DNA from 2 places in the Actinoplanes sp. NPDC049118 genome. Region 2 is predicted to be linked to the other one. Evidence: predicted binding sites of a transcription regulator. Region 2 holds the regulator's gene; the other holds the start of a gene.
What was found. The regulator HrcA, encoded in region 2, represses chaperone genes, less so after heat shock. The targets are predictions, from matches to a motif close to GGTTNGCACNCTCNNNNNGAGNGTGCNAACC.
Positions count from the first base shown of each region.

Region 1 (15,956 bases), on a different contig from region 2:
TCGCCGTCGACCCGCGGGACCGCCGCCGGGGCGTCGCAAGGGCGCTGGTGGCCCGGATCGAGGGCGCGCTGGCCGGCCTCGGCGCCGGCGACGTCGTCATCGCCGGGAACGCGCCCTACTACGCCTGGCCCGGCATCGACGTGCGGTACACCCCGGCGATCTGCGCCGCCATGTCGTTCGGCTTCGAGCAGGACCAGCCGGCCTGGAACATGACAGTGGACACCGCCACCGCAGGGCTGGAGTCGACCGCCGACCACGAGGCGCGGCTGGCCGGCGAGGGCATCGTCGTGCGGCGGGCCGGCACCGAGGACGTGCCGGCGCTGGTCGGCTTCGCGCTGGCGAACTTCGGCAGCGGCTGGGCCGGGGAGATCACCCACTCGGTCGGGCGGGACCGGGCGCGCTGCCACCTCGCGGTGGCCAAGGACGGGTCCATCCTGGGCTTCGCCGCGTACGGGTCGTCGCGGCCGGGCTGGTTCGGGCCGATGGGCACGGCCACCGCCGCCCGCGGCCTGGGCATCGGCGCCCTGCTGCTGCGCCGGTGCCTCGCCGACCAGCGGGCGGCCGGTCACGACCGGGTCCAGATCGGCTGGGTCGGACCGCTGCCGTTCTACTCGAAGGCCGTCGGCGCCCGCGTGGAGCGCGTCTTCCTGCTGTACCGCAAGCAGCTCTGACGACCGCTACCCCGGTACGCGAAAAGGGCGGGCCGCCGAAGCGACCCGCCCTCTCTGCAAGCTGGACTCAGAAGTCCATGTCTCCGCCACCGGGGGCACCGGCCGGGGCCGGGTTCTTCTCCGGCTTGTCCGCCACGACCGCCTCGGTCGTGAGGAACAGAGCGGCGATCGACGCGGCGTTCTGCAGCGCCGAACGGGTGACCTTGGCCGGGTCGATGATGCCCGCGGCCAGCAGGTCGACGTACTCGCCGCTAGCGGCGTTCAGGCCCCAACCCGCCTCGAGGTTGCGCACCTTCTCCACCACGACGCCACCCTCGAGGCCGGCGTTCACGGCGATCTGACGCAGCGGGGCGTCGAGCGCGACCTTGACGATGTTGGCACCGGTGGCCTCGTCGCCCACCAGGTCCAGCTTGTCGAACGCGGACTTGCCGGCCTGCACGAGCGCGACGCCACCACCGGGGACGATGCCCTCCTCGACGGCCGCCTTCGCGTTGCGAACGGCGTCCTCGATGCGGTGCTTGCGCTCCTTGAGCTCGACCTCGGTGGCCGCGCCGACCTTGATGACCGCAACGCCGCCGGCCAGCTTGGCCAGGCGCTCCTGCAGCTTCTCGCGGTCGTAGTCGGAGTCCGACTTCTCGATCTCAGCGCGGATCTGGTTGACCCGGCCCTGGATCTGCTCGGCGTTGCCGGCACCGTCGACGATCGTCGTCTCGTCCTTGGTGATGACGACCTTGCGGGCCTGGCCCAGCAGGCTCAGGTCGGCTGCGTCGAGCTTGAGGCCGACCTCCTCGCTGATGACCGTGCCACCGGTGAGGATGGCGATGTCGTCCAGCATGGCCTTGCGGCGGTCGCCGAAGCCCGGCGCCTTGACGGCGACGGACTTGAAGGTGCCGCGCACCTTGTTGACGACCAGGGTGGCCAGGGCCTCGCCCTCGACGTCCTCGGCGATGATGATGAGCGGCTTGCCGCCCTGCATGACCTTCTCGAGGACGGGGAGCAGGTCCTTGACCGCGGAGATCTTGCTGTTCGCGATGAGGATGTACGGGTCGTCGAAGACGGCCTCCATACGCTCCGCGTCGGTCATGAAGTAGGCCGAGATGTAGCCCTTGTCGAAGCGCATGCCCTCGGTCAGCTCAAGCTCGAGCCCGAAGGTGTTGCTCTCCTCGACGGTGATGACGCCTTCCTTGCCGACCTTGTCCATGGCCTCGGCGATGATCTCGCCGACCGTGGAGTCACCGGCGGAGATGGAGGCGGTGGAGGCGATCTGCTCCTTGGTCTCCACGTCCTTGGCGAGCTGCGACAGCGCCTCGGAGACGGCCGAGACGGCAGCCTCGATGCCCCGCTTGAGCGCCATCGGGTTCGCGCCGGCCGCGACGTTGCGCAGGCCCTCGCGGACCAGGGCCTGAGCGAGGACGGTCGCCGTCGTCGTGCCGTCGCCGGCCACGTCGTCGGTCTTCTTGGCGACCTCCTTGACCAGCTCGGCGCCGATCTTCTCGAAGGTGCCCTCGAGCTCGATCTCCTTGGCGATCGACACACCATCGTTGGTGATGGTGGGAGCGCCCCACTTCTTCTCGAGCACGACGTTGCGGCCCTTGGGGCCGAGCGTCACCTTGACGGCGTCGGCGAGCTGGTTCATGCCACTCTCGAGGCCGCGACGAGCTTCCTCGTCAAATGCGATGATCTTGGCCATACGGCTGTGTCCTCCTGGACATTCGCGGCGCCGGGCCGGTCCGGCCCGCATTCCGCACGTTGAGAACGCTGCGGACGTCACCACCTGGCGATGTGACGTCCTCAGGTCGAGCCGGATAGCCCGCGACGACCGGTCCCGTGCCCCGGCACCGATGGCGGTGCCGCTGCCGTGACCCCACCGCCCCGACCTGCTGGCACTCACGTGGCGCGAGTGCCAATCACTTGTTTAGCACTCTGATGGGGCGAGTGCAAGCAGAACGATCGGGCTCCGGGGTGCCCGGTTCATGCACCCGCGAGGTCTTATATCCGCGTCCTGCTTGCCCCGTGCCCCGGTGACCGGGTAGCAAGGCACCATGACCAGCGCCCTGGCGCCGCCCATCACCGTGCACCGGGTCACGCCCGGCGACACGGCCCGGATGCGCGCGCTGCGGCTGGAAATGCTGGCCGACAGCCCGCTCGCGTTCCTGGAGACGCTGGCGCAGGCGGCGGCCCGGCCGCACGCCGACTACCGGCGGCGCATCGTGCAGGCCTCGTCCGGCAGCCAGCTGGCCCAGTTCGTGGCGGACCCGGGCGGGCGGCTGATCGGCCACGCGGGCGGCACGGTGCTGCCCGAGGAGCCCGACGCGACGGTGATCTTCGCGGTCTACATCACACCGGCGTACCGGGGGCGCGGCGTGCTGCCCGAGTTGATCGAGGCGGTCGCGCAGTGGTCCCTGGCGATCGGCCGGACCGAGCTGATGCTCGAGGTCGTGGTCGGCAACGACCGGGCCGTCCGGGCGTACGAGCGGCTGGGCTTCTCCGACGTCGGCAAGCGGGTGCCGCACCCGGTCATCCCGGCCCTGACGGAGCTGCAGATGCGCCGCCGGGCCTGAGCCCGCGGCCGGCGGAGGTGACGAGTTGGGCTGGCACACGATCCGCACCGCGCTCACGGCGGTCAACGGGACCACGCTGGCCGGCCTCGGGCTCGCCGTGCTCTGCGGCACCAGGATCCGCCGCGGTCCGGGCGGGATCCTGATCGCGGAGGGCTACCGCCGCCGTATGCCGCCCGCGACCTGCTTCACGGTCGGCTCGGTGATCATCACGAGGCGCACGGCCGAGTGGCTGCTGCACGAGAGCCGGTCCGGCCTGCTCGCCCACGAGAGCCGGCACGCCGGGCAATACGCCGTGCTCGGCCCGCTGTTCTGGCCCGCGTACTGGGCGTCCTGCGGCTACTCGTGGGCGATGACCGGCACGTACGGTGCGCGCAATGCGTTCGAGCGGCATGCGGGCCTGGAGCGCGGCGGTTACCGGGAGGCGCCGCTAAGGCCGGTCCTGCAGCGCGCCGTGAAGAGAATTTGGTCGGGAGGACGCACGCACAGCGCCTCCGGCACTGGGTCGTTGGGCCCCTAGGAGATTGTCGCCAAGCTCAAAGGTGGGGCCACGTACGGCGTCACGTCCTCCCGCGTAGAGCATCCTGCCGAGCCTGAGATCCCCGCGCAAGTCCTCAGGGGAAGGAATTCTCAACGTTGGGCAGATGTTCGACTACTCTCCGTCAGCCCAGGAGGCCGGCGTCCCGGGCACCGCGCAGCGACGGTTTGATCCGGTGGGTCGGGCCGACCTGCCCGGCGACGGCGTCCAGCGTCTTGAGGCCCTCGCCGGTGTTGTAGACGACGGTCTCCTTGTCCGGGTCGAGCCGGCCGCTCGCGATGAGCTTCCTGAGCACCGCGACGGTGACACCGCCGGCGGTCTCGGCGAAGACGCCGGTGGTGCGGGCGAGCAGCTGGATGGCGTCGCGGATCTCGTCGTCGTCGGCGTAGTCCATCCAGCCTCCGGTGCGGGTCACGGCCTCGATCGCGTACGCGCCGGCGGCCGGGTCACCGATGTTCAGCGACTTCGCGATGCCGGTCGGCTTCACCGGGATGATCTGGTCGGTGCCGTTGTGCAGCGCCGTGGCGATGGGGTTGCAGCCGGCCGACTGTGCACCGAAGACGGTCCAGCCACCCTCGGGCGCCTCGACCAGGCCGATCTCCACGAGCTCGGTGAAGGCCTTGTCAATCTTGGTGAGCAGCTCGCCGCTGGCCATCGGCACGATCACCTGTGCGGGGATGCGCCAGCCGAGCTGCTCGGCGACCTCGTAACCCAGAGTCTTCGAACCCTCGGCGTAGAACGGCCGAACGTTGACGTTGACGAAGGCGGTGTCCTCGAACTCGTCGGTCTCGACGAGCTCGCCGCACAGCCGGTTGACGTCGTCGTAGGAGCCGTCGATGGCGACCAGGTCGCCGCCGTAGACGGCGGTGGTGATGACCTTGCCCTGCTCGAGATCGCCGGGGATGAAGACGATCGAGGGAACCCCGGCGCGGGCGGCGTGCGCCGCGACGGAGTTGGCCAGGTTGCCGGTCGACGCGCAGGCGAACCGGGTGAAGCCCAGCTCGCGGGCGGCGGTGAGCGCGACGGAGACGACCCGGTCCTTGAAGGAGTGCGTCGGGTTGGCGGAGTCGTCCTTGACCCAGAGCGGCGCCCGCAGCCCGATCTCGGCGGCCAGCGCGGGCGCGCTGACCAGCGGGGTCAGGCCGGGGTCGAGGGTGACCCGGCCGGCGGGGTCCTGCCCGCTGGGCAGCAGGGCGGCGTAGCGCCAGATGTTCTGCGGCCCGGCCTCGATCTGCTCCCGGGTGACCGCGGCGAGCGCGGCGGCGTCGTAGGCGACCTCGAGCGGGCCGAAACACTCGTAACAGGCGTGCTGCGCGGCGAGCGGGAATTCGGCACCGCAGCCACGGCAGACGAGGGCACGGGCGGGGCTGATGGACTTGCTTGGGGCGTCGACGGCCGACGTCATAATGAGGCCTTCCTCTCATCTTTCCCCGGGCGTCGTCGGACGCTCATGGGGACGGAATTAGCACCTGCCGCGCGCGGCCTCGTCATCGAGACAAGCGCGGTGGTTGCCGGGGCGTCATCGGGCCGTTCCCTCAGCCCCTCTGGATGAGGTATTCAGTTGTGTTACCGACACCTTACGACGCGGGCGGCGAAATCGGAGCCGACCGTCCCGAGGTGTGAGCGACGTCCTTCCCGCTCGATTAATGACGGTCGATTGATTCAGCGCATTCTCCGAGGCCGGTTCCCTACCCTGCACCCAGGTCGCAACGGTGACCGCCGGCAGCGGCCGCGCCTGAGTCGGAGCGGGCCGTGGCCCACCGCTCCCCCGGTGGGCCACGGCCGGTGCATCGGAGACCGTGAGTTTCTGGCGACCTGCGCATAGGGTGACGCACGTCACTCCACAATGCGCGGGAGGTGCGGCGTGAGCGCCGTCCTGGAAATACAGGGTCTGCGGAAGACCTATCGCACCCGCAAGGGGGTGCGCAGAGCCCTCGACGGCTTCGACATGGTCGTGGAGGCGGGGCAGGTGCACGGCTTCCTCGGGCCCAACGGCTCCGGCAAGACCACCACGCTGCGCACGCTGCTGGGGCTGATCAAGCCGAACGGCGGCCGGATGTCGTTGCTCGGCCGCGAGGTGCCGCAGGCGCTGCCCGAGGTGGCCGGCCTCGTCGGCGCGATCGTGGAGAGCCCGCAGTTCTTCGGCAACTTCTCCGCGCGGGACACCCTCTCCCTGCTGGCCGACGCGGGCGGCGTCGACCGGCACCGGGTCGGCGAGGTGCTCGAACTCGTCGGCCTGCGCGACCGCTCGAAGGACCGGGTCAAGACCTACTCGCTGGGCATGAAGCAGCGCCTCGCGGTCGCGTCCGCGCTGCTCAAGAACCCGAGGCTGCTGATACTGGACGAGCCCGCGAACGGCCTGGACCCGGGCGGCATCCGGGAGATGCGCACGCTCATGGGCAACCTGGCGGCCTCCGGGATGACCGTGCTGCTCTCCAGCCACATCCTCGGCGAGGTCCAGCTGATCTGCGACTCCGTCACGATCATCTCGGCCGGGCGGCGGGTGACCGCCGGCGGCGTCGCCGACGTGCTCGCCCGGCACCAGTCCGCTTCGGTGCGGGTCCGCGTCGAGTCGATCGGCGACCTCACCTCCTCCGCGGGCGCGTTGCGGGAGATCGGCGCGCACGTGGTCGTCGAGGCCGATCACCTCATGGTCAGCAACGTCGCCCAGCCGAGCACGATCACCCGGGCGCTCGCCTCCCGCGGCTTCTTCGTCAGCGAGCTGGCGCCGGTCCCAGCCGACCTGGAGAGCGTGTTCCTCGATCTCACCGGCACCGCGCCGGTCGAGGGCATGCACCGCCAGGTCGACCAGTCCGCGCTCGCGGCGCCGATGCCGAACGGCGGGTGGGGGCTGTGAGCCTGTATGCGGCGGAGACCCGGCGGCTCGCCAAGCGCCGCTTCACCCGTTGGGCCGTCCTCGGCACCCTGATCGTGCTGGCCGCGATCACGGCGGGCATGTTCGTCACGAACAAGCCGACCACGCCGGAGCTGCGGGCGGCGGCCCAGGTACAGGCCGACCAGGACTACCAGCTCGCGCTGAGGTCGGCCGCCGAGGAGCGGACGCGCTGCGCGGCCGCACAGGGCACGACGGAGGCGGCGAACTACCCGCCCAGCTGCGCCGAGTTGTACCAGCCGACCAGGGAGGACTACCGGGCCGAGTGGTACATGCCGCCGACCTTCGACTTCCGGGAGCAGTTCGGCACGATGGTCGTGGCGCTGTCGGCGCTGCTGGCGGTGATGGCATTCCTGGTCGGCGCGAGCTATGTCGGCGCCGAGTGGAGCAGCGGCGGCATGATGAACCTGCTGCTCTGGCGGCCGCGGCGGCTGCAGGTGCTGAACACTAAGCTCGGCGCCCTGCTGACGGGCCTGGCCGCGCTGACCGTGCTGGTGTCGGCGGCCTGGACCGGGGCCTTCGCGCTGATCGCGAGCCTGCGCGGAACGCTGGACTCGATGACACCCGGCGCGTGGCAGTCCTTCGTGCTCATGGAGGTACGCGGGCTGGTACTGGTGCTGGTCGCGGGCGCGGTCGGTTTCGGGCTCGCCTCCATCGGCCGGCACACGGCGATGGCGCTCGGCGCGGCGATCGGCGCCATCATCGTGTTCCAGTTCGGGCTCGGCACCGTGCTGGCCCTGGCGAAGGTGCCGTACGTCGAGGCGTACCTGGTGCCGGTCTGGACCACGGCCTGGATGGACAAGTCGGTGGTGGTGACCGACTGGGAGTCCTGCAACTACTCGAGCACCCAGGGCTGCGAGCCGAACACGATGTCGATCACCTGGCCGATGGCCGGCGGGGCGCTGGCGGCCCTGCTCGTCCTCGTTGTGGGGGCGGCGATGTGGACTATGCGTAGCAGAGACATTACCTAAGGTAGTTTCTGCTGGGTCAGGCACACACTCGGACGGCGGGGATCGGCGGCTGCCACTATGCTGGCGATCCCCTTCGTACATCTGTGCGTGCTCTCCCACCGCCCAGGAGCGCCATGCAGCCCGACGCCGAACTCAACGAGCAGATCCCGGCGCCCCGCGACGCCGATGCCGGGACCGAGACCACCCCGGCACCCGCACTCTCCGAGCGTGAGCTGCAGATCCTCGCGTTCGAGAGCAAGTGGTGGAAGCACGCCGGCTCCAAGGAGCAGGCGATCCGCGACGCTTTCGGCCTGTCGTCCACGCGCTACTACCAACTGCTCAACGCCCTGCTGGACAACCCGGCGGCGCATGCGCACGACCCGGTCCTGATCGGCCGGCTGCGCCGCCTGCGCTCGACCCGGGCACGCACCCGGCGGCGCTAGCCCGGAGCGTGCGTGGAGGCGTACGCCTCCAGCCAGGCGACCTGCACCGGGTCCAGCGAGGCACGCACCCGCGTGCGGGCGATGCCGACGTGCGCCGCCGTCACCGTGGACGCGTCCAGCGACTCGCGCATCGCGGCGAGCGCGGCCTCGCGGATCAGCGCGGCGCAGTCCGCCGCCGAGTAGCCCTCCAGCGACGCGCCGAGCTCGTCCAGGTCCACCGCGCCGTCGAGCGGCACCGACCTGGCGGACGCGCGCAGGATCGCGGCCCGCGCCGCGCCGTCCGGCGGGGGCACGAAGACCAGGCGCTCCAGCCGGCCCGGGCGCAGCAGCGCCGGGTCGATCAGGTCGGGCCGGTTCGTCGCGCCGATCACCACCACGTTGCGCAGCGACTCCACGCCGTCCAACTCGGTCAGCAGCGCGGCCACCACCCGGTCGGTGGTGCCACCGTCGGTGGACTGGCCCCGGGTCGGTGCGAGCGCGTCCACCTCGTCCAGGAAGACCAGCGTCGGCGCGGCCTCCCGGGCCCGCCGGAACAGCTCCCGGACGGCCCGCTCGCTGTCGCCCACCCACTTGCTGAGCAACTCGGCGCCCTTGACCGAGAGCACGTTCGCCTTGCCCGTCCCCGCGATGGCCTTGACCAGGTACGTCTTGCCGCAGCCGGGCGGGCCGTACAGCAGGACACCGCGCGGCGGCTGCACACCGAGCCGCGCGAACGTGTCCGGATAGGTCAGCGGCCACAGCACCGACTCGGTGAGGGTCTGCTTCACCTCGACCATGTCGCCGACGTCGTCCAACGTCACCTGCGCGACCTCGAGCGTCGAATCGGCCATCGAGGTCGGCCGGACCACGTCGAGCGCGGCCTCGAAATCGGCCATCGTCACGGTCGGCGACTCGGCGTCCTTCTGGCGCAGGGCCGCGCGCACCCCGGCCTCGCGGGCCAGGGCACCCAGGTCGGCGGCGACGAATCCGGGGGTACGCCCGGAGACGTCGTCCAGCCGCACGTCCTCCGCCAGCGGCATGCCGCGGGTCAGCACCCGCAGCTGCTCGAGCCGCATCGCCGCGTCCGGCAGCGGCACGGCCAGCTGCACGGCGAGCAGATCCGGCGCGCGCAGGCCGGGATCGACCGCCTCGGGCCGGCTCGTCGTGCACACCACGGCGCCGCCCGACTTCAGCAGCTCGGCCAGGACCTGGCGGAAGACGCTCGCCAGCGGCCCCGGGTCGTCGCGGGGCGCGAGCGCCTCGATGTCGGCGATCAACAGCACGGCCGGGCCGCCCGAGCGCACGTCGCGGGCCAGGCCGCGCAGCCGGGTCGCCGCCGAGTCGTTGGTGAGCGCGGCCAGCTCCGGCCCCCACACGGACAGCACTGTCGCACCCACCTCGGCGGCCACCGCCCGGACCAGCGCCGACTTGCCCGAGCCGGCCGGCCCGCTGACGAGGACGCCGAGCGAGACCGTGGTGCCGAGCCGGCCGAGCACCTCGCGGTGGTGGAAGCCGAGGTCGAGCAGCTCGACGAGCTCCTGCGCCTGCGTCTTGAGGCCGGGCAGGTCGCCCAGGCTGGGCGGTGGCGTGTCCGGGTCGGTGGACGCCGGCCGCCCGGCCGCCGCCGGGGGCGCGGCCTGGTCGCGTACGGAGGAGAACTGTCCGTCCTGCCAGCCGACCACCGTGTCCATTGTGACCAGGGCGGAATCGGCGCCCTCGAGCGCGATCACCGTGAGCAGCGTGCTGGTCCAGGCATAGCCGACGCGGTTGGCGAGGCTGCGCCGCGCGGCCTCGACCAGCGGCCGGTGGCCGGCGTCGGGGAGCACGTCCTGCGGCAGCAGCGAGACGTCGTCGCCCGCGGTGACCACCTTGCCGAGCAGGGCGAGGCGCAGCATCTCCGGCGAGACCACCGCGACGATCTCGGCCGGCCCGGCGAGCGTGACCCGCCGCGCCTCGACCACCGGCACCGGCGTGACCGTCACCTGGCCGCCGTCGCGCAGGCCCAGATTGCCGAGGATCAGATCGTCGGCGTAGAGCAGGGCCCGGCTCGCCGTCGACTCGGCCCGCGCGGCGATACCGGCCGTCGTCCGGCGGCCCTCGAGCCGCAGCGGATCGCCCGGATTGACGGCGAGCGCCGCCATCACCTCGGGATGCAGACGGACGATGCCGCGGCGGGCGTCGAGGGCCGCGGGCCGCTGGGTGACGGTCAGCGTGAGGTCGTCTGGCACCGCGGGGGCCTCCATTTGGACGAGGGGGACTAGGTTGACACGCTAGCCGCCGTTCGCTGCCTGGGGAGGCACCACGCGATGAGGTTCCGTCACGCCACTTTGGCCGTTGCCATGCTGACCGTCCTCGGCGTCGCCGGATGCGGTGACGACCCGGACGACCGGGCCCTGGGTGCGTTCACGGACGGCGCGCCGGGCGGGCCCAGCGCGTCGGCGGATCCGGGCGCGCCGAACGTCGAGAGCACGTCCGCGGCGAAGCCCGTCGGCTCGCCGGGCGTGCTGACGGCCGCCGGCATCGGGCCGTACGCGATCGGGGTCGCGCAGGGCGAGCTGAAGACCGCCGGCCTGGTCGGCAAGGTCACCACCAAGGAGACCTGCGCCACCACCAAGGGCCTCGGCAAGTACCACGCTCCCGCGCTGGCGTTCACCGGCGGCAAGCTGCAGCGGCTGACGGTGACCAGCACGAAGGTCGCCACCCCGACGGGCGCGAAGATCGGCACGAGCTACGCCGACCTCAAGGGCATGTACCCGAGCGGGAAGCAGCTCGACGACTGGGTGGGCGCGAGCGCCTGGTACACCCTCGACGGCGGCAACGCCCTGCTCTTCCGGATCAAGGACGGCAAGGTGGCCTCGATCGACGCCGGCGCGGGCGATGTCGTGCGGTTCTACTACACCGACAAGCAGGGCTGCTAGCGCGGCCCGCCTTCACAGCTCCCGCTCAGCGGCCCGCCGCTAGCGTTGGCGCATGTCCTCCCTGCCTGCCCGGCTACGCCGTGCCCTGCCCAGAGCGACGCGGCGCCGGGTGGTGTCCGGTTCGGTGGTCCTGGTCCTGTTCGCCGCCCTGGCGGGCTGGGCCGCGCTGCCCGAGCGCAGGTCCTGGACCGCCGTCGACCAGCGGCTGACCGTGCTGTCGGGGCCGTCCGGCACCGAGCCGGTGGACCTGGACACCCGCCTCTACCTGCCCTCCGGCGGGGAAACCAAGGTGCCGGCGGTGCTGCTGGGGCACGGCTTCGGCGGTACGAAGAACTCCGTGAGCGACGACGCGGAGGCGCTGGCCGACCGCGGCTACGCGGTGCTGACCTGGACCGCGCGCGGCTTCGGCACCAGCGGCGGCGAGATCCACCTGGACAGCCCCGACTACGAGGTCAGGGACGCTTCCCGGCTGCTGGACTGGCTGGCCGCGCAGCCGCGGGTGCTGACCGACGCGGCCGGGGACCCGCGGGTCGGCGTGGTAGGCGGCTCGTACGGCGGCGCGCTGGCGTTGCTGCTCGCCGCCCAGGATCCACGGGTCGACGCGATCGTTCCGATGATCACCTGGAACGACCTCGGCAGGGCGTTCTTCCCGCAGTCGGCCTCCGCGGTGACCGCGCCGGGCGTGTTCAAGAAGAGCTGGGCCGGCCTGTTCTTCGGCAGCGGCTCGTCGTCGGCCGAGGGCTTCACCGGCGGCCGAGCCGCCGCGCCGCGGCCGGCCGGCGCGGATCCCGCGTGCGGGCGCTTCGCGGCCGACGTCTGCGCCGCGTACCTGAAGATGGCGACGACCGGCACCCCGGACGCCGCGACGACCGCGCTGCTGCGGCGCTCCAGCCCGGCCCCGGTCATCGACCGGATCAAGGCGCCGACGCTGCTCATCCAGGGCGCCGTCGACACGCTCTTCCCGCTGTCGGAGGCGGACGCCAACGCCCGCGGCATCGCGGCCGCCGGCACCCCGGTCCGGGTCGCCTGGTTCACCGGCGGCCACGACGGCGGCCCCGGCCCGCAGACCGACCAGGACCGCACCAAGTTCCTGACCGTGCAGTGGCTCGACCACTACGTGAAGAAGACCGGCGACGCGCCCGCGAACAGCTTCACCTACTCGCGGGTGGCCGGCTTCAGCGCGCTGGACCGCGGGCTGGTCACCAACGGCTACTCCGACCCGGCGTACCCCGGGCTGACCGGGACCGGCAGCACGGACGTCGCCGTCGGCGGCCGCGCGCAGCAGATCGCCAACCCGCCCAACGGCAACCCGGGCGCCCTCTCCTCGCTGCCCGGCATCGGCGGCCAGGTCAGCTCGCTGCTCGGCAGCGTGGCCGGCGACCTCGCCGGCCAGCACGCCGAGTTCGACTCGGCACCGGTGCCGAGCGCGATCGAGGTGGTCGGCGCCCCGACCGTGCGGCTGAGGGTCGCGTCCGCGACCGGCTCGGCGACGGTCTTCGTGAAGCTCTACGACGTGGACCCGAGCGGCACCGCCACGCTCAGCGGCGGGCTCATCGCCCCGGTCCGGCTGACCGGGCTGCCCGCCGACGTCGCCGCCGCGCCCGCGGTCACGGTGACGCTGCCGGCGATCGTGCGCCGCATCGACGCGGGCCACCTGGTCCGGGTCACGGTGGCGACCTCCGACCAGGCGTTCCTCACCCCGGCGGACCCGACGACGTACACGGTCGCGGTCGAGCCGGCGGTCAGCCTGCCGACGGTGGTGGGCACGCCGATCGCGAACCCGCAGGTGATCTGGCGTTACGTGCTCGCGGGCCTGATCGCGGTCATCGTGGTCGGGCTCGCCGTGGTCCTGGCGGTGCGCCGCCGCCGGCTGCGGCGCCAGGAGGCACCCACGATCGACGAGTACGCGGAGACGCCGCTGGTGGTCCGGGGCCTACGCAAGGCGTACGGCGACGGGTTCGTCGCCGTGGAACGGGTCGACTTCACCGTCGAGCGGGGCCAGGTGGTCGGCCTGCTGGGGCCGAACGGCGCGGGCAAGACGACGACGCTGCGGGTGCTGATGGGCCTGACGATGCCGACCGAGGGCGACGCGCTGGTCTTCGGGCACCGCCTCGAGCCGGGATCGCCGGTGCTGTCGCGGGTCGGCGCGCTGGTCGAGGGGCCGGGCTTCCTGCCGCATCTGACCGGGCTGGAGAACCTGCGGGCGTACTGGCGTGCGTCCGGCCGGCCCGACGAGGACGCCCGCTTCGACGAGGCGCTGGAGATCGCCGGGCTCGGCGACTCGATTCACCGGCGTACCAGGAACTACAGCCACGGCATGCGGCAGCGCCTGGCGATCGCACAGGCAATGCTCGGCCTGCCGGAGTTGCTGGTGCTGGACGAGCCGACGGACGGCCTCGACCCGCCGCAGATCGCGGAGATGCGGCGGGTGCTGAGGCGCTACGCGACGGACGGCCGGGCCGTGCTGGTCTCGAGCCACCTGCTCGCGGAGGTCGAGCAGACCTGCACGCACGCGGTGGTGGTCAACAAGGGCCGGATCGTGGCGTCCGGCCCGGTCGACGACATCGTCGGCGACTCGCCGTCGGTGCAACTGGAGGTCTCCGACGTGTACGCCGCCTCGGAGGTACTGGCCGGCCTGAACGTCCGCTCGGTGACACCGGACGGCACGTCGGGCCTGATCGTCGACATGAACGGGACGCCGCGCGCGGAGGTGGTCGCGTCGCTGGTGCGTGCCGGCGTCGGGGTGGACCGGGTGGTGCCGCGGCGCCGACTCGAGGACGCGTTCCTGGCCCTGGTGGGCGACAACTCGCGAGGAAGTGGAGACCGATGAGCGCGGCCGCTACCGGCTACCGGGCGACGAAGACCCTGCCCCTGATGGCCGAGGTACGCCGGCAGGCCTCGCGCCGGCGTACCCAGCTGGCCCTGGGTTTCATGGTCCTGTTGCCGATCATCATCCTGCTCGCGTTCGAGTTCGGCGGGGACGGCGACGACGACAACGGCCGCGGCGCGTTCTCCAGCCTGGTCGAACTGGCCACCTCGGGCGGCCTGAACTTCGCGCTCTTCAGCATCTTCGTCTCGGCGGGCTTCCTGCTCGTCGTGGTGGTGGCGCTGTTCTGCGGCGACACGGTGGCGAGCGAGGCGAGCTGGGGCAGCCTGCGCTACCTGCTGGCGATCCCGGTGCCCCGGGCGCGCCTGCTCGGCGTGAAGCTGATCGTGGCGCTGGGCTACTCCCTGCTGGCGCTGCTCACGCTGGCCGGCACGGCCCTGCTGATCGGCACGCTGCGATACGGCTGGTCCCCGCTGGGCAGCACGGTCGCCGCCGAGATCCCGGCGGGCGAGGGCGTGCTGCGGCTGCTGGCGATCCTCGGCTACCTCGCGGTGGTGCTGCTGGTGGTCGCTGGCCTGGCCTTCCTGCTGTCGGTGCTGACCGACGCGGCCCTCGGCGCGGTCGGCGGCGCGGTCCTGCTGTGGATCCTGTCGAGCATCCTGGACCAGATCACGGCGCTGGGCTCGATCAGGGACTTCCTGCCCACCCACTACAGCGACGCGTGGCTGGGCCTGCTGTCGACCCCGATGCAGACTGACGACGTGGTGCGGGGCGCGATCTCGGCGATCTCCTACGCGACCGTCTTCTGGTCGCTGGCGTTCTACCGCTTCACCCGCAAGGACATCACCTCGTAGCCGGCGGGGCGGTCAGCCGTTCATGAGCTTGAGCATCTGCTGGATCTGGTCCGTCCTCGACAGCCGGACCCGCTCCGCGAGGGCCTTCGCCTCGGCGTTGCCGCCCTGGGTGGTCTCCATCTTGGCCATCTCGACCGCGTTGTGCTGATGCGCGACGAACAGGCTCAGGAACGTCGTCTCGAACTTCGCGCCCTTCGCCTTCCGGAGCGCCGCGAGCTCCTCCGGCCCGGTGGCCGGCAGGCCGCCGTGGTCGGCGTGCGCGCTCGGCGCGTGGTCCACAGTGGTCGGCTTCGACCACTGCGCCAGCCAGTCGGTCATCAGCTTGAGCTCGTCGGACTGGGTCACGTCGATCGCCTTGGCCAGGGTGCGGATCTCGGACCGCGAGGCGCCCTTCTCGGCCAGGCGGACCATCTCCAGGCCCTGCCGGTGATGCGCGATCATCATCTGGAGGTACATCACGTCGGTGTCGTTGTGGCCGCCCTCGGCCCGCAGCGCGGCCTCCGTCGCGACGACCGTGTTCGGCGCGGCCTGCGGCGCGGTGCCGCAGGCGCCCAGCAGCAGGGCGGCGGCGATCACGACCGTCGCGTGGCGGAGCCTCACAGCGGGAGCCACAGCGCGAGGGTGAAGATCGACGGCTCCCAGCTGCGGATCGACGAGTGCCCCTGGCGGCACTTGTATCTCACGCCCTCGTAGGTGACCTCGTCACCCGTGCGATAGGCGACGCCAGGGGCCCACGCCTTGCCGTCTTCCGCCGGGGCCGGGGCGCCGGTGGTGGGTACGGCGGTCGGCGCCGCCGTGGTCGGCGCAGTGGTGGGCGCGGCGGTCGTGGGCGCGGTGGTGGGCGCCGGGGCGCCGGAATCCGCGCCGCCGCCGATGTTCAGGTCTACGCAGTTGTAGAAGGCGTTCGCCGTGTCACCGATGTTCCAGACCGCGAGCACCTTCTGCCGGCCCGGGAACGCGCCCAGGTCGATGTCGTGCGTGACCACCGCGTCCGGCTGGGCGTTGCCGCCGTCGACCGTCGCGACCTTCTTGCCGCCGACGAAGTACTCCCAGTTGCTGGTGCGGTGGCGCGCCGTCATCACCCAGGTGAACGAGACCGTCTTCCCGACGGCCTTCGCCGGCCAGTTGCGGCTCTCGTCCGCGAGCACCGAGAAGCCCGCCACGCCGCCGTCGCAGGACTTGAGGCCCTTGGGGCCCTCGACGCTCTGCGGCTCGAACTGGATCTGGCCGCAGTTCGCCACCGCGCCCGACGCGCAGAGCGCCTGGCGGCTCGGCGGCGAGGAGACGTAGCCGTGCGCGAGAGCGGGTGCGGCGACGAACAGCGT
Region 1 covers NZ_JBEZDY010000005.1:196,473-212,428, forward strand. Annotated here, with positions in the region: gene AB0B58_RS09925 (GNAT family N-acetyltransferase) at 1-671, shown strand, start outside; gene groL (chaperonin GroEL) at 739-2,361, opposite strand; gene AB0B58_RS09935 (GNAT family N-acetyltransferase) at 2,714-3,232, shown strand; gene AB0B58_RS09940 (hypothetical protein) at 3,258-3,749, shown strand; gene thrC (threonine synthase) at 3,892-5,172, opposite strand; SAM riboswitch class I at 5,185-5,322, opposite strand; gene AB0B58_RS09950 (ATP-binding cassette domain-containing protein) at 5,632-6,624, shown strand; gene AB0B58_RS09955 (ABC transporter permease subunit) at 6,621-7,631, shown strand; gene AB0B58_RS09960 (DUF3263 domain-containing protein) at 7,673-8,053, shown strand; gene AB0B58_RS09965 (AAA family ATPase) at 8,050-10,260, opposite strand; gene AB0B58_RS09970 (hypothetical protein) at 10,339-10,950, shown strand; gene AB0B58_RS09975 (alpha/beta fold hydrolase) at 11,003-13,780, shown strand; gene AB0B58_RS09980 (ABC transporter permease subunit) at 13,777-14,631, shown strand; gene AB0B58_RS09985 (DUF305 domain-containing protein) at 14,644-15,243, opposite strand; gene AB0B58_RS09990 (lytic polysaccharide monooxygenase) at 15,228-15,956, opposite strand, start outside.
Region 1: the regulator HrcA is predicted to act here: its motif matches at 2,550-2,580, upstream of groL (chaperonin GroEL).

Region 2 (15,956 bases):
GCTGGCCGTCAGCATGTCCAGGCGGCCCGACAGCACCAGCGCACCGCCGTTCGGGCGGGCGACCGCCAGCGGTTCCAGCCACAGCGGACAGACCAGTGTGGCCTCGGCCACGCCCTGGAAGTCGGTCCGCTCCTTCTCGTCCAGCCACCAGCTGCGGGGGCGGGGACCCGCCTGTGCCGCCGGGAGGGCCGCCAGGGTGAGCTGACGGTCGTCCGTCGCGAAGACGATGCGCCGCACGTCGTGCGGCGGCAGCAGCTGCGTGACCGCGGCCCGGACGGCCTCGTCCACCGCCGTCTCGTCGGCCGCCGCGACCAGGGCCGCGCTGGCCTCCCGCAGGGCCCGTTCGCGGGTCAGCGCCTGGCCGTTCTGTGAGACCGAATCCGCCAGCCTGGTGAAGGTCAGCACCAGCGTCAGGCCGCCGACCACGGCGATCGCCACGCCGTCGCGGACCGTGCCGGACAGGGACTCGATCAGCAGGACCAGCGGTGGCGTCGCCACGGAGAGGCCGAGCAGCGCGGTCCAGTGGCTCTGCCACGTGGCCGGGCGGGTCGGCATCGGGCTCGTCAGCCGGGCCATCGACGGGTGCAGCGCCGCGGCGCCCCAGGCCAGGTAGAGCACGACGTAGCCGGCCTCGGTCGCGGCGTTCGGCGCCATCGGGTAGGTGATGTCGCTGATCAGCATGCCCAGCGCGCCCACGCCCAGCAGCACCGCCGACCAGTTGAACCAGGCCGCCACGATCAGCCGCACGGCGACGCCGACCAGCAGCAGGCCGCCGATCACGTCGGCCGGCGAGATCCTGCCGAACTGGCCGCTGTCGCCGATCACGAAGACCCACACCACCAGCAGCGCCGAGCACGTGAACGCGAGCAGATCGATCAGCCGGGCGCGGTTCATCAGGATCGCGCCGCCGCGGGTCAGCTGGAGCATGGCCAGCGCAACGAAGGCGAACATCGCCAGGTAGGAGACGTCAGCGGCCGCGGACCGGCGCAGGGCGTAGAAGACGTCACCGACGGCCAGCGAGGTGACGGCGGCGGCGATCAGTAGCCATGGGCCGACCCGGGCCGGCTTGTGGCGGCTGACTCCGATGATGACGGCGATGACGCTCACGGCTCCGAGGAGGACCCATTCGATGGCGTGGAGCACGAATAACTAGTACCAGTCCGGTCGCTGTCTGTCCATGTCGATGTATACGCAGCGCTATGACCAGGGAACATCCGAGGCGTGGTCCCGGGTGACCCGAACGGCGGAGAATGCGAAGGTGAGGTGCGGGGCTTTCCTGCTCACGTCCTTCGATGTGCCGCTCAGCTGAAGACCTCGGCGACGACGGTGCCGTTGTCCGCGGTCCGCTCGCCGGTTACCGGCTGCCACTTGCCGTCGGCCGCGTTCCACTCGAGGCTGGCGAAACGCACCCGCGAGAGGCCGGTGCCGCTCGCGTGTGAGACGAGCCAGTGCGCGTAGCGCCAGCCGATCTTGACGTCCTTGACGGCGACGGTCAGGCCGTCGGCCCGCGCCGACCCGATGGAGTCGAGGCCGTTGCCCCAGTCGAGTCGCATGCCGTCGGCCAGCGCGGTGGCCGCCGCGGCCCCGCGCAGGGCGGGCTCGCCGCTGATCGTGCACTCGACCGCGCCGATGGCGTCGCCGGTCAGCGCCTTGGCGAGCACGGCGGACTCGTCGGCCCACTTCTCGTACGCGTTCGGGTAGGCCGAGCGCTGCACCTTCTGCGCCGCGTCGGTCACCCGCATCCGCTCCCAGCCCTTGACCTTTTTGAGGGAGGAGTAGAACTTGCCCGCGGCGTACCGGGGATCCTGGATCTTCTCCGGGGTGCCCCAGCCCTGGCTGGGCCGCTGCTGGAACAGCCCGACCGAATCCCGGTCACCGCTCTCCAGGTTTTCCAGCTTGGATTCCTGGAAGGCGGTGGCCAGGGCGACAACCACGGCCCGCTCGGGCATCTTGCGCCGCACGCCGACCGCGGCGATCGTCGCCGCGTTCGCCATCTGGACCAGGTCGAGCGTGACCTCGCCGTCGGCGCGCACCGTGCACTCGGGCCCGAGGCGCGGCAGGTTCAGCTTTCCGCCGATCGAATTGACGGCCACGACGACCCCGAGGGCGCCGACGAGCGCGAGCAGAGCCACCAGTACAACCGGCTTTCTCCGCACGCACACTCCCTCCGTCAGGTGACAAGCGTAATCAACGAGCGCTCGCGTCGTGGGTGACCGGTACCCACGAGGCGGGACGCTTCTCCCGGAAGGCCGCGACGCCCTCGCGCCCCTCCTCCGATCGGAAGTAGCCCGACGAGCGGGCCGACAGGTCGGCCAGGTCGGCGCGGATGTTGTCGGCCGGCGGCCGGCGCAGCAGCTGCTTGGTGCCGGCCAGGGCCAGCGGACCGCCGCGGACCAGGGCATTCGTGTACGCGGTGACGGTCGAGTCCAGCGCGTCCGCGTCCACCGCGGCCGTGACCAGCCCGATCTCGGCGGCCCGTGCGCCGTCGAAGACGTCCCCGGTCAGGTAGTACTCGGCCGCGGCGCGGGGCGCGAGCCGCGGAAGCACGGTGGCGCTGATCACGGCGGGGATCACCCCGAGCCGCACCTCGGAGAACGCGAACGTCGCCTCCCGGACGCAGACGGCGATGTCCGCGGCGGCGACCAGGCCGAGCCCGCCCGCCCGGGCCGGGCCGGCGATCCGGGCCAGGACCGGCTTGGGGAACTCCCAGATCGCCGCCAGCACGTCCGCGAGCAGCTCGGCGGGTATCTTGCCGGTCTCGCGGGCCGCCGCGGTCTCCTTCAGGTCGGCGCCCGAGCAGAAGACCGGCCCGGTGTGCGATATCACCACCGCCCGGACCTCGGGGTCCGTGAGGGCGGTGCCGAGCGCGTCGAGCAGCTCGCGCATCAGCAGGGCGGAAAGGGCATTGCGGTTCGCCGGGCTGTCGAGGGTCAAGGTGGCGACCCCGGCGTCGGTGGCGGTACGGACCAGCTCCATGGCGGAACCTTAGCCGTGTGCGTGCACACTTGACGGATGCCTGGTCCTCCACCCGACGGCGAGCCCGTACCCAGCGACGGCTCCCTGCCCGACAGCGCCCTGGGCGCGGTCGGCCGGCGCGGGTTCGGGGTCTACGTCCACGTCCCGTTCTGCGCGAGCCGCTGCGGGTACTGCGACTTCAACACGTACACGGCCGCTGAGCTGGGCGGCGGCGCGAGCCGGGAGGGCTACGCCGACGCGGTTCTGGCCGAGCTGCGGCTGGCCGCGACCGTCACCGGCGCCCGGGTCGACACCGTGTTCGTCGGCGGTGGCACCCCGACCCTGCTCGACCCGCGCGACCTCGGCCGGATCCTCGAGGGCATCGACAAGACCTGGGGGTTGGCCGGCGACGCCGAGATCACCACCGAGGCCAACCCCGAGTCGGTCGACCCGCGCTCGCTGCGGGCGCTGCGGGGGGCCGGCTACACCCGCATCTCGCTGGGCATGCAGTCCGCCGCCCCGGGCGTGCTGGCGATCCTCGACCGCAAGCACACGGCGGGCCGGGCGCCGCAGGCCGCGATCGAGGCCCGCGAGGCCGGCTTCGACCACGTCAACCTCGACCTGATCTACGGGACGCCGGGGGAGCGGCCGGAGGACTTCGCCGCCTCGCTGGACACGGTGATCAAGGCCGGGGTGGATCATGTCAGCGCGTACTCGCTGATCGTCGAGGACGGCACCCGGATGGCGGCGAAGATGCGTCGCGGCGAGTTGCCGTACCCGGAGGACGACGTCGCCGCGGACCGCTACCTGGCCGCGGAGGCCGCGCTCGGCGGTGCGGGTTTCTCCTGGTACGAGGTGTCCAACTGGGCGACGTCGCCGGAGGCGCGCTGCCGGCACAACCTGCTCTACTGGACCGGCGGCGACTGGTGGGGGCTCGGGCCGGGCGCGCACAGCCACGTCGGCGGCGTGCGGTGGTGGAACGTCAAGCACCCCACGGCGTACGCGAAAAGGGTTGAAGAGGGCGTCTCGCCCGGGCTGGGGCGCGAGATCCTGACGGACTCCGACCGCCACGTCGAGGACGTGATGCTGCGGGTACGCCTGCGCGACGGGCTGCCGGTGGCCGCGCTCGACGCGGTCGGGCTGGCCGGAGCCGCGCAGGCCCTCGCGGACGACCTGCTGGAGCCCGGCGCCTACTCCGACGGCCGGGTCGTGCTGACGCTGCGTGGCCGGCTGCTCGCCGACGCGGTCATCCGCGACCTGCTGCCGTGACGCCGGGCTGGAGCCCGGCGTCACGAACGGCCACTACTTGATCATCGAGACCGTCATCGGGTAGTTGTACGGCTCGTTGTTGTTCGCCTTGACGCCGGCGATGATGCCGAAGATCGTGCCGATGGCCCAGGCCGCCGGGCCGATGATGAACCCGACCAGCGCGCAGGTCAGCACCCAGCCGACGAGCGCGATGATCGACCAGAGGATCTGGAAGTTCAGCGCCTTGACCGCCTCGGCGCGCACGACCGGGGACTGGTTGCCCCGGGCCAGCAGCGCCACCAGCGGCGCGATCCAGCCCGAGCAGCCGCCGCCGAGGAAGGCGCCGGCCGCGCCGCCGAAGTGGGCGACCAGGATCCAGGTCTTGTCGTCGTTGCCCGGCCCGTAGCCCTGCGGCGGGTAACCGCCGGGCTGCTGGCCGTAGGCGCCAGGCGCGCCGTACGGCGTGCCACCGGGAGGCGGCCCGTAACCCGGGGCGCCCTGGCCGGGCGGGGGGCCGTAGCCACCGGCGCCGGACGACGGCGGCGGTGCGTAGCCCCCGCCCGAGGTGGGCGGGGTGCCGTAGGTCGGCGGCTGCGGGGAGCCGTACGCCGGGGGCGGCGGCGGGGTCGATCCGGGGGCCGGATCGTTACCCGGATATGGGTTGAATGGCGCGGTGGGGTCCGAGGGGTTCCCCTCACCGGGCGGGCGCGGCGGTTCAGTCATGTCGCACACGGTAAGACCGCAGGTCGAACGTGGCGAGGGAAACACACCGGTCGAGGTCGGAGAATAGACAGTCGGCTAACTGCCGCGGGTGCTCAGGATTGATCATCGCGCGGGGCGTGGCGGCGACGTAGACTGGCACTCGACTTTGAGGAGTGCCAAAACGGCGGGGAGGGGTTCGGCGTGAGTCTCGATGACCGCAAGCTCGAAGTGCTCCGCGCCATCGTCGAGGACTACGTGTCGACCCAGGAACCCGTCGGCAGCAAGGCACTGGTCGAGCGGCACCAGCTCGGCGTCTCCCCGGCGACGGTCCGCAACGACATGGCCGTGCTCGAGGAGGAGGGCTACATCCGGCAGCCGCACACCAGCGCCGGCCGGGTGCCCACCGACGCCGGCTACCGGCTCTTCGTCGACCGGCTGTCCCGGGTCAAGCCGCTGAGCCCGGCCGAGCGGCGCGCGATCGAGCGCTTCCTGGTCGGCGCGGTCGACCTCGACGACGTGGTGCACCGCACGGTGCGCCTGCTCGCCCAGCTCACCCGCCAGGTCGCCGTCGTGCAGTATCCGAGCCTGGCCCGCTCGTCGGTGCGCCACCTCGAGCTGGTCCCGATCTCCACCACCCGGCTGATGCTGGTGATGATCGCGGACACCGGGCGGGTCGAGCAGCGCCTGGTCGAGCTGCCGGGGCCGACGCGGACCGACGACGTGCTGGACATGCGCCGCAAGATCAACGCCAAGCTGAGCGGCGAGAAGCTGTCCGACACCCCGCCGCTGGTGGCCGCCCTGGTCGACGAGTCGGACCCGGAGAAGCGCACCACGATGGCCTGCGTCGCGTCGGTGCTGCTGGAGACGCTGGTCGAGCGCAGTGAGGAACGCCTCGCCCTGGCGGGTACGGCGAACCTGACCCGCGGCGGCGTGCTGGACTTCCAGGGTTCGCTGCGGCCGGTCCTGGAGGCGCTCGAGGAGGAGGTCATCCTCCTCAAGCTCATCGGCGAGGTCGAGCCCAGCACCACCCGGGTCCGCATCGGCGACGAGAACGAGATCGACAACCTGCGGGCGGCATCCGTGGTGAGCACGGGTTACGGACCGGGCACGACGATCGTTGGTGGGCTCGGCGTGCTGGGGCCCACCCGGATGGATTACCCCGGCACCATCGCGACCGTGCGTGCCGTGGCACGCTACGTTGGCGACCTGCTGGCACAAAACTGACGCAACCGCGACGAAGGTCTCCAGCGCGAAGCGCGGGGCAGACATGAGGACTCGAAACCCTGTGGCCAAGGACTACTACGGAATTCTCGGCATCGGCCGCGAAGCCACCGACGACGAGATCAAGCGCGCCTACCGCAAGCTGGCCCGTCAATTCCACCCGGACGTCAATCCGGACCCGGAAGCGCACGAGAAGTTCAAGGACATCAACGCGGCGTACGAGGTCCTCTCGGACGACCAGAAGCGTCAGATCGTTGACCTCGGCGGCGACCCGCTGGCACCCGGTGGCGGGGCGGGCCCCGGCGGGCCCGGCGGAGCCGGACCGTTCGTGGGCTTCCAGGACATCATGGACGCCTTCTTCGGAACGGCCGCCGGCGGCGGTTCCCGCGGCCCGCGGCCGCGTACCCGCCCGGGCGCCGACGCGATCCTGCGCCTCGAACTGGACCTGGTGGAGACGGCCTTCGGCGTCGAGGCGCCGATCACCGTCGACACGGCCGTGCTCTGCACCCAGTGCTCCGGCGCGGGCACCGCGCCCGGCACCCACCTCGCGACCTGCGAGACGTGCGGCGGCCGCGGCGAGGTCCAGTCGGTGCAGCGCACCTTCCTCGGCCAGGTCGTCTCGGCCCGGCCCTGCCAGGTCTGCCAGGGGCACGGCACGGTCATCCCGCAGCCCTGTCCCACCTGCGCCGGCGACGGCCGCATCCGCACCCGCCGCTCCCTGACGGTGAAGATCCCGGCGGGCGTGGAGGACGGCATGCGCATCCGCCTGGCCCAGCAGGGCGAGGTGGGCCCGGGCGGCGGCACGGCGGGCGACCTCTACGTCGAGATCCACGAACGCCCGCACGACGTCTACTCCCGCAAGGGCGACGACCTGCACTGCCGGGTGACCCTGCCGATGACCGCGGCGGCGCTGGGCACGCGCCTGACCATCAAGACGCTGGACAGCGAGGAGAACATCGAGGTCAAGCCGGGCACCCAGCCGGCATCGACCCTGCGCATCCGCGGCAAGGGCGTGCCGCACCTGCGCGGCCAGGGCCGCGGCGAGCTCTTCGTGCACCTCGACGTCAAGACGCCGACCAAGCTGACCGCCGACCAGGAGCGGATGCTGCGCGACTTCGCCAAGACCCGGGGTGAGGACATCGCCGAGCTGAGCAAGCAGGGCGGATTCTTCTCCCGCATGCGGGACGCCTTCAACGGGCACTGAGCGGGCCGACGTGCCCGACCGGTGATCTCCGGCGCGCGATGTTGGGTAGCGTGTGCTGGTGTCTGCGCCTCTGTTCTTGGTTGATGACCTGCCCGGCGGGAAGCGGTACACCCTGGCCGGCGCCGAGGGGCATCACGCCGCCACCGTGCAGCGGCTGAAGGTCGGCGAGACGCTGCTGCTCGGCGACGGGCGGGGCGGGACCGCCACCGCCGAGGTCACCGCCGTCGGCCGGGGCAGCATCGACGTCGCCGTCCTCGGCCGGGACTTCCGGGAGGCGCCCGATCCGCGGCTCGTCGTGGTGCAGGGGATCGCCAAGGGCGACCGGGGCGAGCTCGCAGTGCAGGCCATGACCGAGATCGGGGTCGACGAGATCGTGCCCTGGTCCGCCTCGCGGTCGGTCGCACAGTGGCGCGGCGACCGCGGCGAGCGGGCCCGGGAGAAGTGGGTCAGCACCGCGCGCGAGGCCGCCAAGCAGGCGAGGAGGCCGTGGCTTCCGGCCGTCTCCGGCGACCCCGACGTCAGCACCAAGCGGGTCGCGGCGCGGCTGTCCGAGGCCGCCGCCGCGTTCGTGCTGCACGAGGAGGCCACCGACCGGCTCACCGCGGCCAAGCTCCCCGGCGCCGGGGAGATCGTGCTGATCGTGGGGCCCGAGGGCGGTATCACCGACCAGGAACTGGGTGCCTTCGTTGGCGCCGGCGCGCATCCGGTACGGCTCGGCGACGCGGTGCTGCGGACCTCGACGGCCGGGATGGCCGCGCTCGCGGTGCTCTCCGCGCGCCTCGAGCGCTGGTGACGCACCGGCGTCAGTCGATGGTGGCGCGGTGGTGACGCGCTAGGAAGGTTAGCCTAAGCTTCGCCGCATGGTCCTCACGCGTACGCCGGCTCCCGTGCGGCCGGGGCCGGTCGCCGCGGCGGGTGCCGCGGCCGGGCGGGGAAGGCGGGTTGCCGGGCTACTCGCCTGCCTTGGCGTGCTCGCGCTGGTCTGCCTCGCCAGCATCGCGCTCGGCACCCGCAACATCTCCGTCGGCACGGTGTGGGACGCGTTCTTCCACTTCGCCGACACCGACGACCAGTCGATCGTGCGGGACCTGCGGGTGCCGCGCACGATCCTGGGCCTGCTCGCCGGTGTCGCACTCGGACTGTCCGGTGCGGTCATTCAGGCGGTCACCCGCAACCCGCTCGCCGACACCCAGATCCTCGGCATCAACGCCGGGGCCGGGTTGTTCGTGGTGTTCGCGGTCGGCGTGCTCGGCCTGACCAGCCTGTCGCAGTACATGTGGTTCGGCTTCGCCGGTGTCGCCTTCGCGCTGGGCCTGGTCTACCTGCTCGGATCCGTGGGGCGGGCCGGTGCCACGCCGATCCGGCTGACGCTCGCCGGTGTCGCGCTCGGCGCGGTCATGGACGGCATCTCCGGTGGCATCCGGATGGTCCGGCCGCGCGCCTTCGACTACCTGCGCTTCTGGGACGTCGGCTCGCTCGCCGGCCGCCCCCTCGAGGTCGCGACGACGATCCTGCCGTTCGTGCTCGCCGGTGCCGTGCTCGCCCTGCTGGTCGCCCGCTCGCTGAACGCCGTGGCGCTCGGCGACGACCTGGCCCGCACGCTCGGCGCCGGCATCGGGCGGACCCGGCTCCTGGCCACCGTCTCGGTAATGCTGCTGGCCGGCGCCGCCACCGCCGCGGTCGGGCCGATCGGCTTCGTCGGCCTGATGGTCCCGCACGTCGTGCGCTGGATCGTCGGGCCGGATCAGCGCTGGATCTTCGTATACACCGTCGTGTGCGGGCCCATCCTGCTGCTGCTCGCCGACATCGTCGGGCGGCTCATCGTGCGGCCCGGCGAGTTGCGGGTCGGCGTCGTCACCGCGTTCGTCGGCGCGCCCGTGCTCATCTGGTGGGTTCGCCGGTCCCGGGTGAGCGGGCTGTGAGCGTCGACTTCGGCCGCCGGGTGCTGGTGCTCCGGCCGCACCGCAACGCCTCGGCCCGGATGAGCGTGCGGCCCGCGGTCGTCAGCCTGCTGCTCGTGCTGGCCGCGCTGGCCGTGGCCGTGCTGGCGCTCGGCACCGGCGAGTTCACCCTCTCGCCGGGGGACGTGCTGCGGGCGCTGGCCGGTGAGGGCACCCGGGCGGCGCGGCTCGTCGTCGTCGAGTGGCGGCTGCCGCGGGTGCTGCTCGCGCTGATCATCGGTGCCGCGCTCGGGCTCGCCGGTGCCGTCTTCCAGGCGCTCACCCGCAATCCGCTCGGCAGCCCGGACGTCATCGGGTTCAGCACGGGCGCGTACACCGGGGTGCTCGTCGCCGCCGTGTTCGTCGGCAACTCCTACTACGTCACCGCGGCCGGCGCGCTGGTCGGCGGCCTGGTCACCGCGATCGTGGTCTATGTGCTCGCCTTCAAGCGGGGCGTGCAGGGCTTCCGGCTGATCATCGTGGGCATCGCGATCAGCGCCATGCTCGCCTCCGCCAACCAGTGGTTCATCATCAAGGCCGACCTGCAGGCGGCGTACGCCGCCGCGATCTGGTCGCAGGGCAGCCTCAACGGGCTCGGCTGGTCCCAGGTCGTCCCGGTCGCGGCCGGCGTCGGCGTGCTCTGCCTGGCGCTGATCGCGTTCGGGCCCCGGCTGTCGATGCTGGAGATGGGCGAGGACGCGGCGGCCGCTCTGGGCGTACGGGTGGAGCCGACCCGGCTCGCGTACCTGGTCATCGGGGTCGGGCTGACCGCGGTCGCGACGGCGGCCGCCGGGCCGATCGCCTTCGTCGCGCTGGCCGCGCCGCAGCTGGCACAGCGGCTCACCCGCACGGGCGGCATCGCGCTGCTGCCGTCGGCGGCGATGGGCGCCTTCCTCCTGATGCTCAGCGACTGGCTCGCCCAGCGCGCGTTCGCGCCGACCCAGCTGCCGGTCGGCATCGTGACCGTCTCGGTAGGCGGCATCTACTTCGTCTGGCTGCTGGTCCGCCAGGCCCGGCGGTAAGGAGAGGGAGCACCAGTGAGCGAGAGTCTGGCCGCCCGGGACATCACCATCGGATACGACAAGAAGACGATCAGCGAGCACCTGGACCTCGAGGTGCCCGAGAGCCGGTTCACCGCGATCATCGGCCCCAACGCCTGCGGCAAGTCGACGCTGCTGCGCGCCCTGTCCCGGCTGCTCAAACCGGCCCGCGGCGAGGTGCTCCTGCACGGCCGGGACATACACGCGCAGCCCGCCAAGGAGGTCGCGCGGCGGCTGGGGCTGCTGCCGCAGTCCTCGATCGCGCCGGACGGGATCACGGTCGCCGAACTGATCGCCCGGGGCCGGTTCCCGCACCAGAAGCTGATCCGGCAGTGGTCGGCCGGCGACGAGGACGCGGTCGTCGCGGCGATGGCCGCCACGGGTGTGACCGAACTCTCCGGTGAGCTGGTCGACACGCTCTCCGGCGGGCAGCGGCAGCGGGTCTGGGTGGCGATGGTGCTCGCGCAGCAGACGCCGATCGTGCTCCTCGACGAGCCGACGACGTTCCTGGACATCGCGCACCAGATCGAGCTGCTCGAGCTGTGCGTTCGGCTCAACCGGGAGCAGGGGACGACGATGGTAGCGGTGTTGCACGACCTCAACCAGGCGGCCCGGTACGCGGATCATCTGGTGGTGATGAAGGCCGGGGCGATCGTGGCGCAGGGCGACCCGCGCGAGGTCATGACGGCCGAGCTGGTCGAGGACGTCTTCGGGCTGGGCTGCCGGATCATCGACGACCCGGAGACGCACACCCCGCTGGTCATCCCGCGATCGTCGGTGTTCCAGCGCATAGGTTAGGCTGACCTTACTTTCAGGCAGATCGGTGGGGAGACGTCGTGTCCAGCAACCCGTTCGATGACGAGAACGGCACCTTCCACGTCCTCGTGAACGACGAGGAACAGCACTCGCTGTGGCCGTCCTTCAAGGAGGTCCCGGCGGGCTGGCGCAGCGTCTTCGGACCGGCGCCGCGGAGTGAGGCCGTCGACTACGTCGACGCCAACTGGACCGACCTGCGCCCCAAGTCGCTGCGCGAAAGCATGGCCCAGTGAGCTCGGCCCCGTGAGCCGCTCCGGCGCGCGCATCCTGCTTCGCAGCACCACCCGCAACGCCCGCCGGCTCTGGACCGGCACGGCGCTGATCGCGGTGCACCAGGCCTGCGAGACGTTCGTCCCGATCCTGATCGGCATCGTCATCGACCGGGCCGTCACCCCCGGCGACCTCGGCCAGCTGCTGCTCTGGGTCGGCGTGCTCGCCGTGCAGTTCACGCTGCTGACGACCGCGTACCGGTTCGGGGCCCGGCAGCTGATGGCCGCCATCGCCGAGGAGGGGCACCAGCTGCGCCTCGAGGTGTCGGCGAAGATCCTGCACCCGCGCGGGGTGCGTACCGACATGCGCGCGGGTGACCTGCTGACGGTCTCGACAAGCGACGCGGACAACACGTCGTACGTGCTGGACTACATACCCCGGATCGTCGGTGCGCTCGTGGCCACGGTGATCAGCGCGGTCGCGCTGTTCCTGATCTCGGTGCCGCTCGGCCTGGTCGTGCTGATCGCCACGCCGATCGTGCTCGTGCTGCTGCAGATCAGCTCGCCGGTGATCACCAGGCGCGTCGCCGACCAGCAGGAGCAGGCCGGTCGCGCCACTTCGCTGGCCACCGACCTGGTCACCGGGCTGCGGCCGCTGCGCGGCCTCGGCGCACAGGACGCCGCCGCGCAGCGCTACCGCGAGGTCAGTCGCCGCTCGCTGCGGGCCACCCTGCGGGCCTCGCGCACCCAGGGCGGCTACCTGGCCGCCTCGACCACCCTCAGCACGCTGCTGGCCTGCGGCATCGCCATCATGGCCGGCTGGTTCGCGCTGACCGGCCGGATCACCGTCGGCCAGCTCATCGCCGTGATCGGCCTGGCGCAGTTCCTGATCGAGCCGTTCGGGACCCTCGCCGTCGTGCCGAGCTGGGTCGGCGAGGCCCGGGCGTCCGCCGACCGGGTCGCCCTGATCGCCGACGCCGGCCTGGTGCTGCCCGAGGGCGCCGCGACGCCGGTCGAGCACCCGTGCGACCTGCGCCTGTCCGGCGTGAGTCACGGCCCGCTCGACGGCCTGGACCTGCACGTGCTCCCCGGCGAGTTCGTCGGCGTCGTCGCCCGCCGCCCCGGCGACGCGGAGGCGCTTGTCAAGCTGCTCTCGGTGCCGGACGGCTACCGGGGCAGCCTGCTGCTCGGCGGTTCGCCGCTCGAGCAGGTCGAGCGCGCGCACGCCCGCCGGCTGCTGCTGGTCGAGCCGCACCACGCCGACCTGTTCACCGGCACCATCGCCGCTAACGTCGCCGTGCACGCGGACGGCGAGATCCTGACCGAGGCGCTGAGCGCCGCTGCCGCCGACGAGGTCCTCGCCACCCAGGCGGACGGGCTCGACGCGGTCGTCGCCGAGCGGGGCGCGAGCCTGTCCGGTGGGCAGCGGCAGCGGATCGCGCTCGCCCGTGCGCTGCTGGCCCGCCCGCCCGTGCTGGTGCTGCACGATCCGACCACCGCCGTCGACGCGGTCACCGAGCACGCCATCGCGCAGGGCATCCGCGCGCTGCGGCACGGGCCCGGCGCCGGCTTCGCCACCGTCGTCATCACCAGCAGCCCCGCGCTGCTCGCCGCCACCGACCGGGTCGTCGTGCTCGGCGAGGGCGCCGTCGCGGCCGAGGGCGGGCACGAGGCGCTGGGCGCGAGCGACGAGACCTACCGTCAGTTGGTGCTGAGATGAGCCAGATCCTGCCCATCGCGACTCCGCGGCAGACCCGTGCCTGGCTGTGGGCGGAGCTTCGCGGACGCCCCGGCGAGGTGATCGGCACCCTGCTGGTCGGCATCCTCGCGGCCGCGGCCGCGATCCTGCCCGTGTACGCCCTCGGCGTGCTGGTCGACCGGGTCCGCGCCGGCGCCGGCACGTCCGCGATCGTCTCGATCTCGATCGTCATCGGCGCCGCCGCGCTGGTCGGCGGCGGCGCGATCGGGCTGTCCACGTATCTGATCGGCCGGCTCGGGTCCCGGATGCTCGCGGATCTGCGCGAGAGCACCGTCGCGACCGCGCTGCGGCTGCCCGCGCTGGTGCTGGACCGGGCCGGGCGCGGCGACCTGCTGTCTCGGGTCGGCGCCGACATCGCGGCGATCGGCAAGGCCGTCGCGGACGTGCTGCCCAATGTGATCTCGGCCCTGCTGCTCGGCGTGCTGAGCCTGGCGGCGATGACCGGTATCGACTGGCGGCTCGGCCTGGCCGGTGCCGTGGCGGTGCCGTTCTACGTGATCGCGCTGCGCTGGTATCTGCCGCTCTCCGCGCCCCGGTACGCCGAGGAGCGCAAGGCCGTCGCGGAGCGCTCCCAGCTGCTCGTGGAGAGCATGCAGGGGCTGCGGACCGTGCACGCGTACCGGCTCGAGGGGCGGCACCTGGACGACATCGACAGGGCGTCGGCCAAGGCGCGCGACATCGACGTCGGCGTCTTCACGCTCTTCACCCGCTTCGTGGGCCGGGTCAACCGGGCCGAGTTCTTCGGTCTCGCCGCGCTGCTGGTGGTCGGCTTCCTGCTGGTACGCAATGGATCCGTCTCGGTCGGCGAGGCCTCCGCGGCCGCCCTGCTCTTCCACCGGCTCTTCAACCCGGTGTCGATGCTGCTCTTCACGTTCGACGAGATCCAGGCGGCCGGCGCGAGCCTGTCCCGCCTGGTCGGCGTCGAGACGGTGCCGGTGGAGCGGCGCGAGGCCGGACGGCGGCCCGCGGACGCCTCGCTGACCCTCGACGGGGTCAGCTTCAGCTACGACGGCCGGACGCCGGTGCTGCGTGACGTGAGCATCCGCCTCGAGCCGGGCGAGCGCGTCGCCCTGGTCGGCTCGACCGGGGCCGGCAAGACCACGGTGGCCTCGATCGCCGCGGGCATCCTGAGCCCCGACGAGGGAACGGCCCGGGTCGACGGCGTGCCGGTGCGGGAGCTGCCGCCCGGGACCGTGGCCATCATCAGCCAGGAGACGCACGTCTTCGCCGGTCCGCTGGTGGAGGACCTGCGGCTGGCCCGGCCGGGTGCGAGCGTCGCCGAGGTGGAGGCGGCGCTGGACACGGTCGGCGCGCTCAACTGGGCGCGGGAGCTGCCCGAGGGGCTGGACACACCGGTCGGCGACGGCGGCCACGACCTGACCCCCGCGCAGGCACAGCAGCTGGCGCTGGCCCGGCTGGTGCTGCTGGACCCGGCGGTCGCGGTGCTGGACGAGGCCACCGCCGAGGCCGGCAGCGCGGGTGCCCGCGCGCTGGAGCAGGCGGCGGCCGCCGCGACGAGGGGCCGGACGGTGCTGATCGTGGCGCACCGGCTCACCCAGGCCGCGTCGGCGGACCGGGTCATCGTCATGGAGCACGGCGTCGTCGTGGAGTCGGGCCCGCACGCGGGCCTCGTCGCGGAGGGCGGCCGCTACGCCCAGTTCTGGTCGGCGTGGGAGTCGAGGAGCTCCGCACCCGCATAGGACGCTCGCACCGATTGAGAGGCCGGATACCGCACGGGTATCCGGCCTCACGCATATCCGCATGCGCCTCCGGGAAGAGGTTAGGCTAACCTAATCCCGCGTCGATGACGCGCGCCCTCGGGCGTTCCACATCGGAGGTGCGGGAAAGATGACGGCAGGGCTGCAGGGGTTCGAGGAGCTTCTCGCAAGGTGGAACAATCACACCCGGCCGGCGACGACCTCGACCGTGGTCGCCGATTTCATCGCACAGGCCGGGCGCACGCCCGACGCGCTGGCGCTGGTCGCGGGGGAGACCCGGCTGACCTACCGCGAGCTGAGCGGCCGGGTCCACGCGGTCGCCCGGCACCTGCGTGAGCGGGGCGTGGGACCCGAGGACACGGTCGGCATCGGCATGCCGCGCGGCGCCGAGATGGTCGTCGCGGTCCTCGCCGTCATGGTCGCCGGCGGCGCGTTCGTGCCGGTCGACCCGGCCTGGCCGGCCCGGCGCCGCGAGCAGGTGCTAGCCGGGGCCCGCGTGCGCCTCACCCTCACCGCCGAGGACGTCCAGCGGCAGTCCGCGCGGCCCGCCGAGGCCACCGAGCCCGACATCGCCGGCGAGCGCCTCGCCTACGTCATCTTCACCTCGGGCTCCACCGGCGAGCCCAAGGGCGCGATGATCCGCCACGAGGCCATCGCCGAGCGGCTGCGCTGGCAGGTCGAGCAGATCCTGCACTTCGGGCCGGGCGACGCGTCGCTGTTCAAGGCGCCGCTCTCGTTCGACATCAGCGTCAACGAGATCCTGCTGCCGCTGGTCTCCGGCGGGTACGTCGTGGTGGCCGAGCCCGGCGGCGAGCGCGACCCGCAGTATCTGCTGGAGCTCATCGCCACCGAGGGCGTGACCTTCGTCTATCTGGTCTCGTCCATGCTGGACGTGCTGCTGCAACTCGCCCGCGGCACCCACCTGCTCGACGGCCTCAAGCACGTCTGGTGCGGCGGCGAGGTGCTCACCCCGGAGCTGTTCGACCGGTTCCGCGCCCAGCTCGCCACCACGCTGTACCACGGCTACGGCCCCGCCGAGGCGACCATCGGCGTCTCGCACGTCGTCTACCGCGACTCGGCCGAGCGGATCGCCACCTCGATCGGCCGGCCCAACCCGCACACCCAGCTCTATGTGCTCGACGAC
Region 2 covers NZ_JBEZDY010000012.1:56,459-72,414, forward strand. Annotated here, with positions in the region: gene AB0B58_RS20150 (PAS domain-containing protein) at 1-1,107, opposite strand, end outside; gene AB0B58_RS20155 (hypothetical protein) at 1,302-2,162, opposite strand; gene AB0B58_RS20160 (enoyl-CoA hydratase-related protein) at 2,188-2,976, opposite strand; gene hemW (radical SAM family heme chaperone HemW) at 3,013-4,224, shown strand; gene AB0B58_RS20170 (DUF4870 domain-containing protein) at 4,258-4,926, opposite strand; gene hrcA (heat-inducible transcriptional repressor HrcA) at 5,107-6,129, shown strand; gene dnaJ (molecular chaperone DnaJ) at 6,191-7,330, shown strand; gene AB0B58_RS20185 (16S rRNA (uracil(1498)-N(3))-methyltransferase) at 7,389-8,123, shown strand; gene AB0B58_RS20190 (iron chelate uptake ABC transporter family permease subunit) at 8,191-9,252, shown strand; gene AB0B58_RS20195 (iron chelate uptake ABC transporter family permease subunit) at 9,249-10,292, shown strand; gene AB0B58_RS20200 (ABC transporter ATP-binding protein) at 10,335-11,108, shown strand; gene AB0B58_RS20205 (MbtH family protein) at 11,147-11,359, shown strand; gene AB0B58_RS20210 (ABC transporter ATP-binding protein) at 11,370-13,055, shown strand; gene AB0B58_RS20215 (ABC transporter ATP-binding protein) at 13,052-14,794, shown strand; gene AB0B58_RS20220 (amino acid adenylation domain-containing protein) at 14,943-15,956, shown strand, end outside.